3 regions of the Marinomonas sp. ABL3_031 genome follow, and region 1 is predicted to be linked to each of the others. Evidence: predicted binding sites of a transcription regulator. Region 1 holds the regulator's gene; each other region holds the start of a gene.
The links. The regulator FliA, encoded in region 1, starts transcription of late flagellar genes. The targets are predictions, from matches to a motif close to CTAAAGTTNNNNNNNNNNCNGCCGATA.

Region 1 (3,238 bases):
GGTGAGATAGAAATTGTTGCGGCTCTTGACTACGATGGCTCTATGCCACCTTCCATGTCAAAAGGGGCGGCTTCACCTCGTTCTCAATTTAGTCGTCAAGAAGCCATTCCAGCAGCAAGACAAGATTTTACGCAAGACCCAAGTGCGGACTATTTAGAGCGAATTGAACGTGCCAAGCAAAAAAGGGTCTCTTCCTCGCAACACGCCCAGTCAAACAAATCTTCTTCTGACATGGCATCACCTAAGCCGTCTTATCGATATGAAGCTGTTTCATCAATTGAAATGCCAGCAGCAGAGGACGGTGAAAAGACTGAAGTAGAAGAAGCCCTATCAATTCGAAATACTGAAGGTGCTCAGCAACTTCGTGAAATGGAGCGAGAGTTACAACAAGTTCGTGCTATGTTGGAACAACGTCAGAATGAAGGGGCAGACCCTCAATCTAAGCGTGGTCAATTGGAAAGCAAAGCGCGTGAACAATTAAAAGCGCTTGGTTTATCTGATTTAGTCGCATCACGTTTAATGGATGATATTGACCTTAAAGGTCGAGAAGACGATTGGAACCGATTATTAGCGCATTTAGCTGATTATATCCCCGTACGTTCTGGTGGTGCAGAGCTGAGTGGTTGCATTGCTTTTATGGGCCCAACCGGTGTAGGTAAAACAACTTCAATTGGTAAAATTGCCGCTCAACATGTTCTAAAGCATGGGCCTGAAGGGGTGGTGTTAATTACGACAGATACCTATCGAATAGCTGCTCATGAGCAGTTGCGTACTTTTGGGCGTATATTGAACGTTCCTGTTGAGGTGGTAAATGAGTATTCGGACCTAAACGAAGTCTTGACCAAATACGCTCATTATTCCTTGGTCTTGGTGGATACAGCAGGGATGAACCCCCGTGATTCGAATCTTGAGCGTCAATTGCTGATGATGAAACGAGCACGTGCGAGTTTGCAAAAATTGCTGGTGTTACCTTGTACAAGTCAGCGCCAAGTATTGAAAACTGTGGTTGATGTCTACTCTCAAGTGCAGTTGGATGGTTGTGTATTAAGTAAACTTGATGAGTCTGCTTCCTTAGGTGAGGCAATAAGTGTGGTCATTGAAGAAGGTTTACCTGTAGTATATTTGGCGGATGGTCAACGTATCCCAGATGATATTGAACCAGCTCGAGCACATAATTTAATTAGTCGTGCCGTGTATACGGCAGAACACTACAACCATCTTTTTGGGTCACTAAAGTATGGTAGTTAGTAAAATTATGTTATTTCAGAAAGCGTTGCGCCAAACTATGTAGTACAGTTTGATTGCGCAACTTACTTAAAGACGAAGGTTGCTCAGACGATTTTATGCAAACCAAAAGTGGATATGACACCTACACCAAAAAGGCAACGCTATCGATTGATGCGATTGTCGAGCAGTATGGGTACTTGGTAAAGAAGATTGCCTACCATCTATTAGCTCGATTACCTGACAGTGTGGATATAGATGATTTGACTCAAGCAGGTATGATGGGCTTGATTGAAGCCTATAAGCGCTTTGAGTCAACCAAGGGTGCGAGCTTTGAAACCTATGCGGGTATTCGTATCCGTGGTTCTATTATGGATGAAGTGCGAAAATCTGATTGGGCTCCTCGTTCTGTACGTCGCAATGGGCGTGCAGTAACCAACGCCATCAAAGAGCTTGAGGCAAAGTTAGGAAGAGATGTTTCCGATATGGAGGTTGCAGCCCATATGGGAATCGGTATGGATGAATATCATGATATGTTGCATTCATCCATGTCGACACAGCTGTTTAGTTATGAAGAGATGCTAGACTCTGATGCAAATAATTTTGATGGAGCGGAAAGTGAAAGTGAAAATGCTCCATATGCATTGGTAGAAGAAAGTGGTTTTCAGGGGCAATTAGCCGCTGAAATTGACAATCTACCAGAACGGGAAAAGTTGGTTTTATCCTTGTACTACAATGATGAACTAAACTTAAAAGAAATTGGTGCTGTTTTAGGCGTCAGTGAATCAAGGGTTAGCCAAATTCATAGCCAAGCGGCAATGAGATTACGTGCTAGGTTGAGCGATTGGCGAGATTAAATTATGTGTTGTGGAAATATACCTTTGGGGTGTGGAGGTTGCATTGGATAAAAACATGAAGATCCTGATTGTTGATGATTTCTCGACAATGAGACGAATCATTAAAAACTTGTTACGGGATTTAGGGTTTACCAATACAGTTGAAGCGGATGATGGAACGACTGCGTTACCAATACTTCAAGCTGGTACAATCGATTTCCTCGTAACCGACTGGAACATGCCTGGAATGACGGGTATTGAGCTTTTGCGTGCAGTCCGGGCTGATGAGAAGTTGAAAAGTATCCCAGTATTAATGGTAACGGCAGAAGCAAAGCGTGACCAAATCATTGCGGCAGCACAAGCTGGTGTTAATGGTTATGTTGTTAAGCCTTTCACAGCCGTAGCACTGAAAGAAAAAATTGAGAAGATATTCGAACGAATCGATGCTGCCAAATAGGGATATTTAGATGTCAAATAAATTGGGATCTGGACTAGTGGATTTTGAAAAACAAGTAAAAGATGGCGCTGTAGAACTTTTGAACCATATCGAAGTCGGTGATTTCAGTGGTGCGATAAAGATTATCCAAGAGTTAAGCGAAGCTAGACATAATAGCTTTTATAACGAAGTGGGATACCTAACGCGAAGTCTGCATGATGCTATTCGTGATTTTCAAATTGATTCGATGGATTTGGTTGTTAATGAAGAGGTAGAAGGTTCTTCTAAAATAACGGATGCATCTGATCGATTGACTTATGTTATCGAAACAACTAGTGCAGCTGCCAATAAGACCATGGACATGGTTGACAGTAGTGTACCAGTTGCCAGTGAGCTGCAAAAGCAGGCACGTGAGCTTCGAAAAGATTGGGGACGTTTAATTCAACGTGATTTATCGCCGCAAGAATTTCGAGATTTGTATAAGCGAATCGACGTTTTTTTGTCGTACGCTGATGAAAGCGCTACTACATTACATTCTAATCTAAATACGATTCTTCTAGAACAAGGCTACCAGGACTTAACGGGTCAAGTAATTTCTAGAGTAAATGAACTGATTCGAGATGTAGAGGAGAAACTTGTACATCTTGTCGCAGTTGCGGGGCGTGTTGATAGCATTTCCGGCATTGAGCATCAAGAGGAGGCACAAGAGGCTGATGATACACGAGGCCATGGTCCTTCTATT
Region 2 (3,238 bases), on a different contig from region 1:
CCGTCATTTACTAGGTTAGCAGAGACACCATGGTCTTTGCCTTCTTCATTAATTTGTTCTCGAAGTCCAGATAAAGTCGTTTCAGGTTTTACCTCCATCTCAAACTCTTTATCGCCTATCGATAAAGTGAGCGTACCGCCGGAAGAAGTAACCACTTCGTCCCTAGATGAGAATGAAGAAATATCGGATATTAATCGACTGCCTTTCGCCAGCTGAGTGACTTGAATGGAATATTTATCGGTTGATGCAGTTTTGTCAGGGGCAACAGAGAAAGATGGGGTCTCCTCACCATTTGCCATAATGACATTTCGGCCAGAGAAAAGTTCTTCTTTATTCAGATCTTTGACATAATTTTTGAAATTATCAATCGCAGAGCTCACTGTTCCTAACGCGGAGAGCTCTGCTTCATAGCCTGCTAATTTGTCTTGGTATAATTTTACTTTCGTATCTCGTCTGGCACTCACCATGTCTGTGACAAGGCTTTCTAGATCCATTCCACTGCCTGCACCTAATGAGCCAATCGCCATACCTATCTCCCAGTAAAAACCGCTTACACCTTAAACAAATCAAACTTCGCTATTAACCAATGTTCCTTTGACATCACTTAATTGACTCATAATAGCATCAATTCTAGCCGACATCTTTAAAAACTCTTCTGTCGGCATTTGTCGAACAACATCACCGGTTGTTTGATCTAATACTTTAACAATATTTTTACTACGATCTTCGGTCATTTCAAAAGATAGATGGACATTCAATTGAGACATCTTACGATTAGCGCTCTCAATGACTTCTTTATCTACCTTTGCCGTACCGGTATATCCATGATTGTCTTGGCTATTTGCTTTATTACTATCGGACAAATTTCGAACGGTTTTCGCATTTACTTCTTGCTGCGCTCTAAATTGTTCCCCCATGCGTTGATCTTGTCTAGTTGCAACAACTCCTACAGACTGCTTAGAAAAATCACTAGAATTAATTGACATATAAGAAGCCCCCTAAAAGAAACAAAAGCTGGAACTATGCTCCAGCTTTTTGTATCGCTAAATTAACCCAATAGAGACAACGCAGTTTGTGGACGTTGATTTGCTTGAGCCAAAATAGATGAACTTGCTTGCTGAAGAATCTGTGAACTGGTAAGTTTCGCAGTTTCTTCGGCAAAGTCAGCATCTCGCACACGAGAACGTGCAGCGGATACGTTTTCAGAAATATTACTCAAGTTACTGATACTTGAACCCAATCGGTTTTGAACCGCACCCAATTCAGCACGTTTAGAACCTACCGCAGCAATCATATTATCCAAAATAGCAATCATACTTTGCGCATTTGCAGTTGAAGAAACAGATGGTGTTCCAAACCCTTCAGAGGTATCACCAAAACTTCTTGATCTACTTGCTGGTGGCTCAGGCATTTGAGGTGGTGCAGCATCAAACTCTTCACCATTTTCTTCCGCTGCCGCTCTTGCTGATTCATATTCTGCCACTCGTGCATCATAACTGTCTACTTCAGCTTGATATTGTGCTTCTTCAGCAGCATTTGATGATAGGCCAGCCATAGTAAAACCACCATTATTTGCATAATCTTGGTTCTCACCAGAACTTAAATCAAAACTGATCGTTTGATTGGCATCTGAACCTACTTGGAAAACACCATTATAAGTACCATCAAGCAAAGCTCGACCACCGAAAGTGGTATCCGAAGCGATACGATCAATCTCTGTAGACAACGCCTTAACTTCTTGTTGTAGCGCTTTACGGTCAGAATCCGAGTTCGATCCGTTTGCCGATTGAATAGACAGAGTACGCATACGCTGCAACATGTTAGTTGTCTCATCCAAAGCGCCTTCAGCAGTCTGAGCAACAGAAATACCGTCATTGGCGTTACGAACCGCCTGATTCAAACCATTAACCTGAGAGGTCAATCGGTTAGAAACCTGAAGGCCTGCCGCATCATCCGCCGCACTGTTAATACGCAAGCCAGAAGACAAACGCTGGAAAGCCGTATCCAAAGAATTACTTGAACTCATCAACTGACGCTGGGCATTGATTGATGAGGTATTTGTATTTACGTAAAGAGCCATCATAGCCTCCTAGGTTTTTTAAGTCCTGCCAAAGCAGATCGTATAAAGTTTTCGACAAGGTCTGGAAAACCTTTAGTCAATTTCGGAATTTTTTTTCCTTTATGTGGAAAAAAACCTCCCTAAAAGCGGCAAAAAAATGCCTTAACTAATTGTTTTAACTGGAGAAAGAAAAACAATTAAATTATTTAGATTTTTTACTAAAAATGCCTTTTTTTACCCCTTAAAGAGAAAAAAAGCCAAAAAAAGAGCACATTCGTGCACACACAAAAAGCACAGCCAAAAGAATTTCCTTTTTCACTCACTTCTTATTCTTTTAATCAAGACAAAACCGAACCACCAGAGGCAAAAAACCACCTGTTTAGGTGGCAATTCTCCACCCACCTAAAGGCAATATGCCTTGTCTATCCAACCTGTTCATTTCAACCAGCACCGACCCGATAAAAGAGTCTCAAATGACGATTAATCAATGATTCACCTGTTCATAAATCAATCAATATTTCATCACCTAACAGAACTTCACGACGCAGTTAAAAAATGCATTCAAAGCGATAAGGTACGAACTCAAAAGCCTAAAACCCTCACTAATCGAATTAACCCTGATAGTAAAAAAATTAAGCACAAGACCTTTCTCATCCAAACTCTACTGTGACGGAATTGGCGTAATACAACGAAAACCAAGCGAACAAAAAAACCAACCCATAAGAGAAATAGGAAAAATCACTTTCTCTAAAAGCCTCTGTTTTTGCGTCTTTCTATTTCCATGATCAATAACCACTCCCACCTGATACACGACGAGTTCGGCTGGCATTAAATAGCTTCTCGAGTAGCGATAAGGCCTAGACCATCCATCATTAGCCACCAGCAACACAGCCTTGTTTGCTGGCATCCATCGACTATAAACATCCACCGACTACTAGCTACGAAGCAAAAAGCACAACTTCTGTGGTTTCATGCCAATTCTGCTAACCACCAAAAAAATCACTAGGATTTTCGTTAGGGAAGGTACAAAGCAGTCTCCGGAAAGACCCGCAGCAGACTCACATGAATGTGAAGCATTAAAGCAACGCATTAACTTGCTGCCGAACACAGTCTCATTCGTACCTTACCTAGACAATCTCTCAATCCAAACAGAGCTTCACCAGGATAATCAGTGGTCTT
Region 3 (3,238 bases), on a different contig from region 1:
CATTAAATACGCCACTTAAGGAAGTGTGTAGAAGAATAAATAAGTCCTGCATGCGGCTATCGTTACGAATCGCTGTTGTTAATGTATAGCCATCCATCTCAGGCATTTCTATATCAGAAATTACCATAGAAAACTCTTCTGTCACATCTGTGCCTTCTGCTGCCAAATTTTGCAGATACTCGAGTGCCTCAAGTCCATCACACAATACCGTGGTAGCAAAACCCACTTGTTCCATACAGCGCTTAATTTGTTTACGAGCAACTGATGAATCATCGACGATCAAAATATGATGTTGTTTCGCATTCTCTTGAACATCCGAGTTGACAATCCCATCTGAGATATCCTGACGCATTGGCGCCACCTCAGAGAGAATTTGTTCAACATCAATGATTTCCACCATTTCTTTCTCTACCTGACAGACTGCCGTCAGATAATTATCATTTGAAAGACCTTTTGGTGGTGGCTGAATATCACTCCAATTCATGTTTACAATACGTTCCACACCTCGAACCAAGAAACCTTGAATACGACGGTTATATTCGGTAATGATGACAAAACATTGGCTGATGTTCTCGATTGGACTTGCTCCCGTTGCCAAGCCTAGATCTAAAATAGGAATGGTACCACCACGAATGTGTGCCACACCGCGAACCACAGGAGAACTATGAGGCATAGTAGTGAGCTTAGGGCACTGCAATACTTCCTTAACTTTAAAAACGTTAATGCCGTAGATCTGCTTACCATTTAAGCGAAACAATAACAATTCAAGTCTATTTTCCCCGACCAGCTGTGTACGTTGATTAACTGTATCTAGAACCCCAGCCATATACGCCTCCAAAATGTGTAAACTGCATAATGAGGGAATCCCTCACAATTGTTAAAATGCATTCACCAATGATAGAGTGAATATTAACAATTTACTAACTTATTCATAACGAAATCATAAACAAAGAGTGCCAATCATGCGAATCAAAAGGCTATTTTTGGCCTTACTTTGCCTCCAAATCAGTTTTCTTCAAGCACAATCACTTGAAGAAATCGTTAACCGCTTCATTAACCAAGTTGAAATGCCACGCTTATCTGCTATCTATCCTCAAGCATCCATTACAATCAAACTCAATAATTTGGCTTCACTTAACTACTTACCCGACTGCAGCGACGGCAATATCAACATTCAAAACCAACGTCCAGAAGCCCGACAGCGAACCAACTACGAAATCAGCTGTGATAACCCAATCTGGAAGTCCTACTTACCCGCCGTACAATCCATTCGTATTCCTGCCATTCGCGCCATTACCCCAATTAATCGAGGGCAGAGCATCACACAGGAAAATACCGATATTGGCGAAGTGGACATAGCTGACCTACGAGGACATATTTATACTCAAGACAATCCACCATTTGGCTTGATCGCTTCGCGCAACATACGCATTAATACCTTTATCACAGATAACTTAACGCGTTTACCAACACTCATAAAAAAAGGTGACGCCATTACGATCACAGCCAATAGCGGCAGCATTATAGTGCGAATGAACGGCGTGGCTTTAGAGAATGGCGTAAAAGGACAACAAATTCGTGTCAAAAACGCCAGTTCAGGTCGAATTATATACGCTAAAGTTGTAACTGACAGTGAGGTTCTTGTAAACTATTGAGAACCTTGAGCTTAAACAAATATTAATTTCCTTTTTATGCGGTTTTTGACTAAAGTTCTTTTAGGCTCGGCCGACATTATGGACATGCAAATCATTTAAGGGCGGAAAACCCAATGGCAATCAATTTAACAGGTCTATCAAATCAGGGCACGATAAACAAAAGCGAGCGAGCGCAAAAAGACGACGCAGCGGCTAGTGCAACTGATAACAAAGGCAGTACACCAAGTGGCACAATGGCTGAAGATACCGTTCGTCTTAGCGGCACAGCACAAACACTACAAAACCAACAGGCTAAATTGAACAATTTACCTGAGGTGGATATGGAGAAAGTAGAGCAAATCAAAAATGCGCTAGCGGCCGGTGAATATAAGATTGACACCCAACGTCTTGCAAATAACATGGCTTCAATGGATTCGCTATTCTAATTAGCGACCATTGAAGATTTGATCTTATGATCCCTATCTCTCCCATCTTCACTAAAAGCAAAGAAATACTGATTGAACTGTCCGTCGTTCTTGATGATGAACGACAAGCGTTAGGCAAGCAAGACAACCATCTGATCCTTTCTCTCGCCGAACAAAAGCAAACTCTTCTTGACGGAATGAACGCATTAAATGATAAGCGCATTAATGTTCTTATCAAATTTGATATTCTTGATCGCAAAAATCCTACCGAGCAGGATTTTAAAGATTGGCTAAAAAATCAAGATAGCTCAATGGACGAAGTTAGACTTTTAATGAAAGAGTGTGAAGAACTACTCAAAGTTTGCAAAACCAAGAATAACACCAATGCTCAAATTCTCAGCACTTTGCAGAAACGTAACAAACAATTATTTGAGCTAATGCAAGGTCACAACAATAAAAACAAGGTCTACACATCTCGTGGATCTACTCGCCCCATTAGCAGCAAGCAAACATTAGGAAGAGCTTAAAACTACATATAAATCAAAACGATATCATATTTTACCATTTGATATTCTGGCCATCAAAAGTATACAATACTCACTATTAAGTCCTCATAGGTAAACAGGATATACCGGCCGCCTCCTAAGCAGCTATTCCAGGTTCGAGTCCTGGTGAGGACGCCATAAAACAAAAAAAGAGCCATAAGCTCTTTTTAATCAAACGCCACCAATCACACTTTGCAAACAACAGCGCTTCTTCTTACTCGACCTCAATTATCTCATAGCTGTGCTCGATCTTGACACCGCCACGCTCTAACATTAGAGATGCAGAGCAATATTCTTCAGCTGAGAGTTTTACTGCTCTGGCTACCACAGAATTTTTCAACTTACGTCCAGTCACCACAAAATGCACTCTTATCTCAGTGAATACAGCAGGCACTGCATCCGCTCGATCTGCATCAATTTTCGCTACGCAAGATACAACATCTTGTCGAGACTTCTTCAAAATCCCAACCACATCATAAGAAGTACAACCGCCCAATCCAGCCAAGATCAATTCCATTGGCCGAGGTCCAGCCACTTGATTACCATCAATTTCGACTTTAAAACCAGATCCCGTCTCAGCAGTAAAATGGACATCTTCTTGCCAACTCACATTTGTTTTCATATACAACCTTAT

Region 2: a site for FliA is predicted at 2,130-2,156, ahead of ACXAH2_RS16750 (flagellin N-terminal helical domain-containing protein). Genes of this name have one in related genera too.
Region 3: a site for FliA is predicted at 1,705-1,731, ahead of flgM (flagellar biosynthesis anti-sigma factor FlgM). Genes of this name have one in related genera too.

The regions. Positions count from the first base shown of each region.
Region 1 is NZ_JBSWYU010000014.1:6,380-9,617, reverse strand. Features, by position in the region: gene flhF (flagellar biosynthesis protein FlhF) at 1-1,248, shown strand, start outside; gene ACXAH2_RS14380 (RNA polymerase sigma factor FliA) at 1,344-2,081, shown strand; gene ACXAH2_RS14375 (chemotaxis response regulator CheY) at 2,137-2,517, shown strand; gene ACXAH2_RS14370 (protein phosphatase CheZ) at 2,528-3,238, shown strand, end outside.
Region 2 is NZ_JBSWYU010000022.1:4,631-7,868, reverse strand. Features, by position in the region: gene fliD (flagellar filament capping protein FliD) at 1-527, opposite strand, end outside; gene ACXAH2_RS16755 (flagellar protein FlaG) at 567-986, opposite strand; gene ACXAH2_RS16750 (flagellin N-terminal helical domain-containing protein) at 1,049-2,080, opposite strand.
Region 3 is NZ_JBSWYU010000001.1:475,892-479,129, reverse strand. Features, by position in the region: gene ACXAH2_RS02335 (chemotaxis protein CheV) at 1-826, opposite strand, end outside; gene flgA (flagellar basal body P-ring formation chaperone FlgA) at 963-1,655, shown strand; gene flgM (flagellar biosynthesis anti-sigma factor FlgM) at 1,769-2,080, shown strand; gene ACXAH2_RS02320 (flagella synthesis protein FlgN) at 2,107-2,586, shown strand; tRNA gene ACXAH2_RS02315 (tRNA-Arg) at 2,667-2,742, shown strand; gene ACXAH2_RS02310 (OsmC family protein) at 2,819-3,226, opposite strand.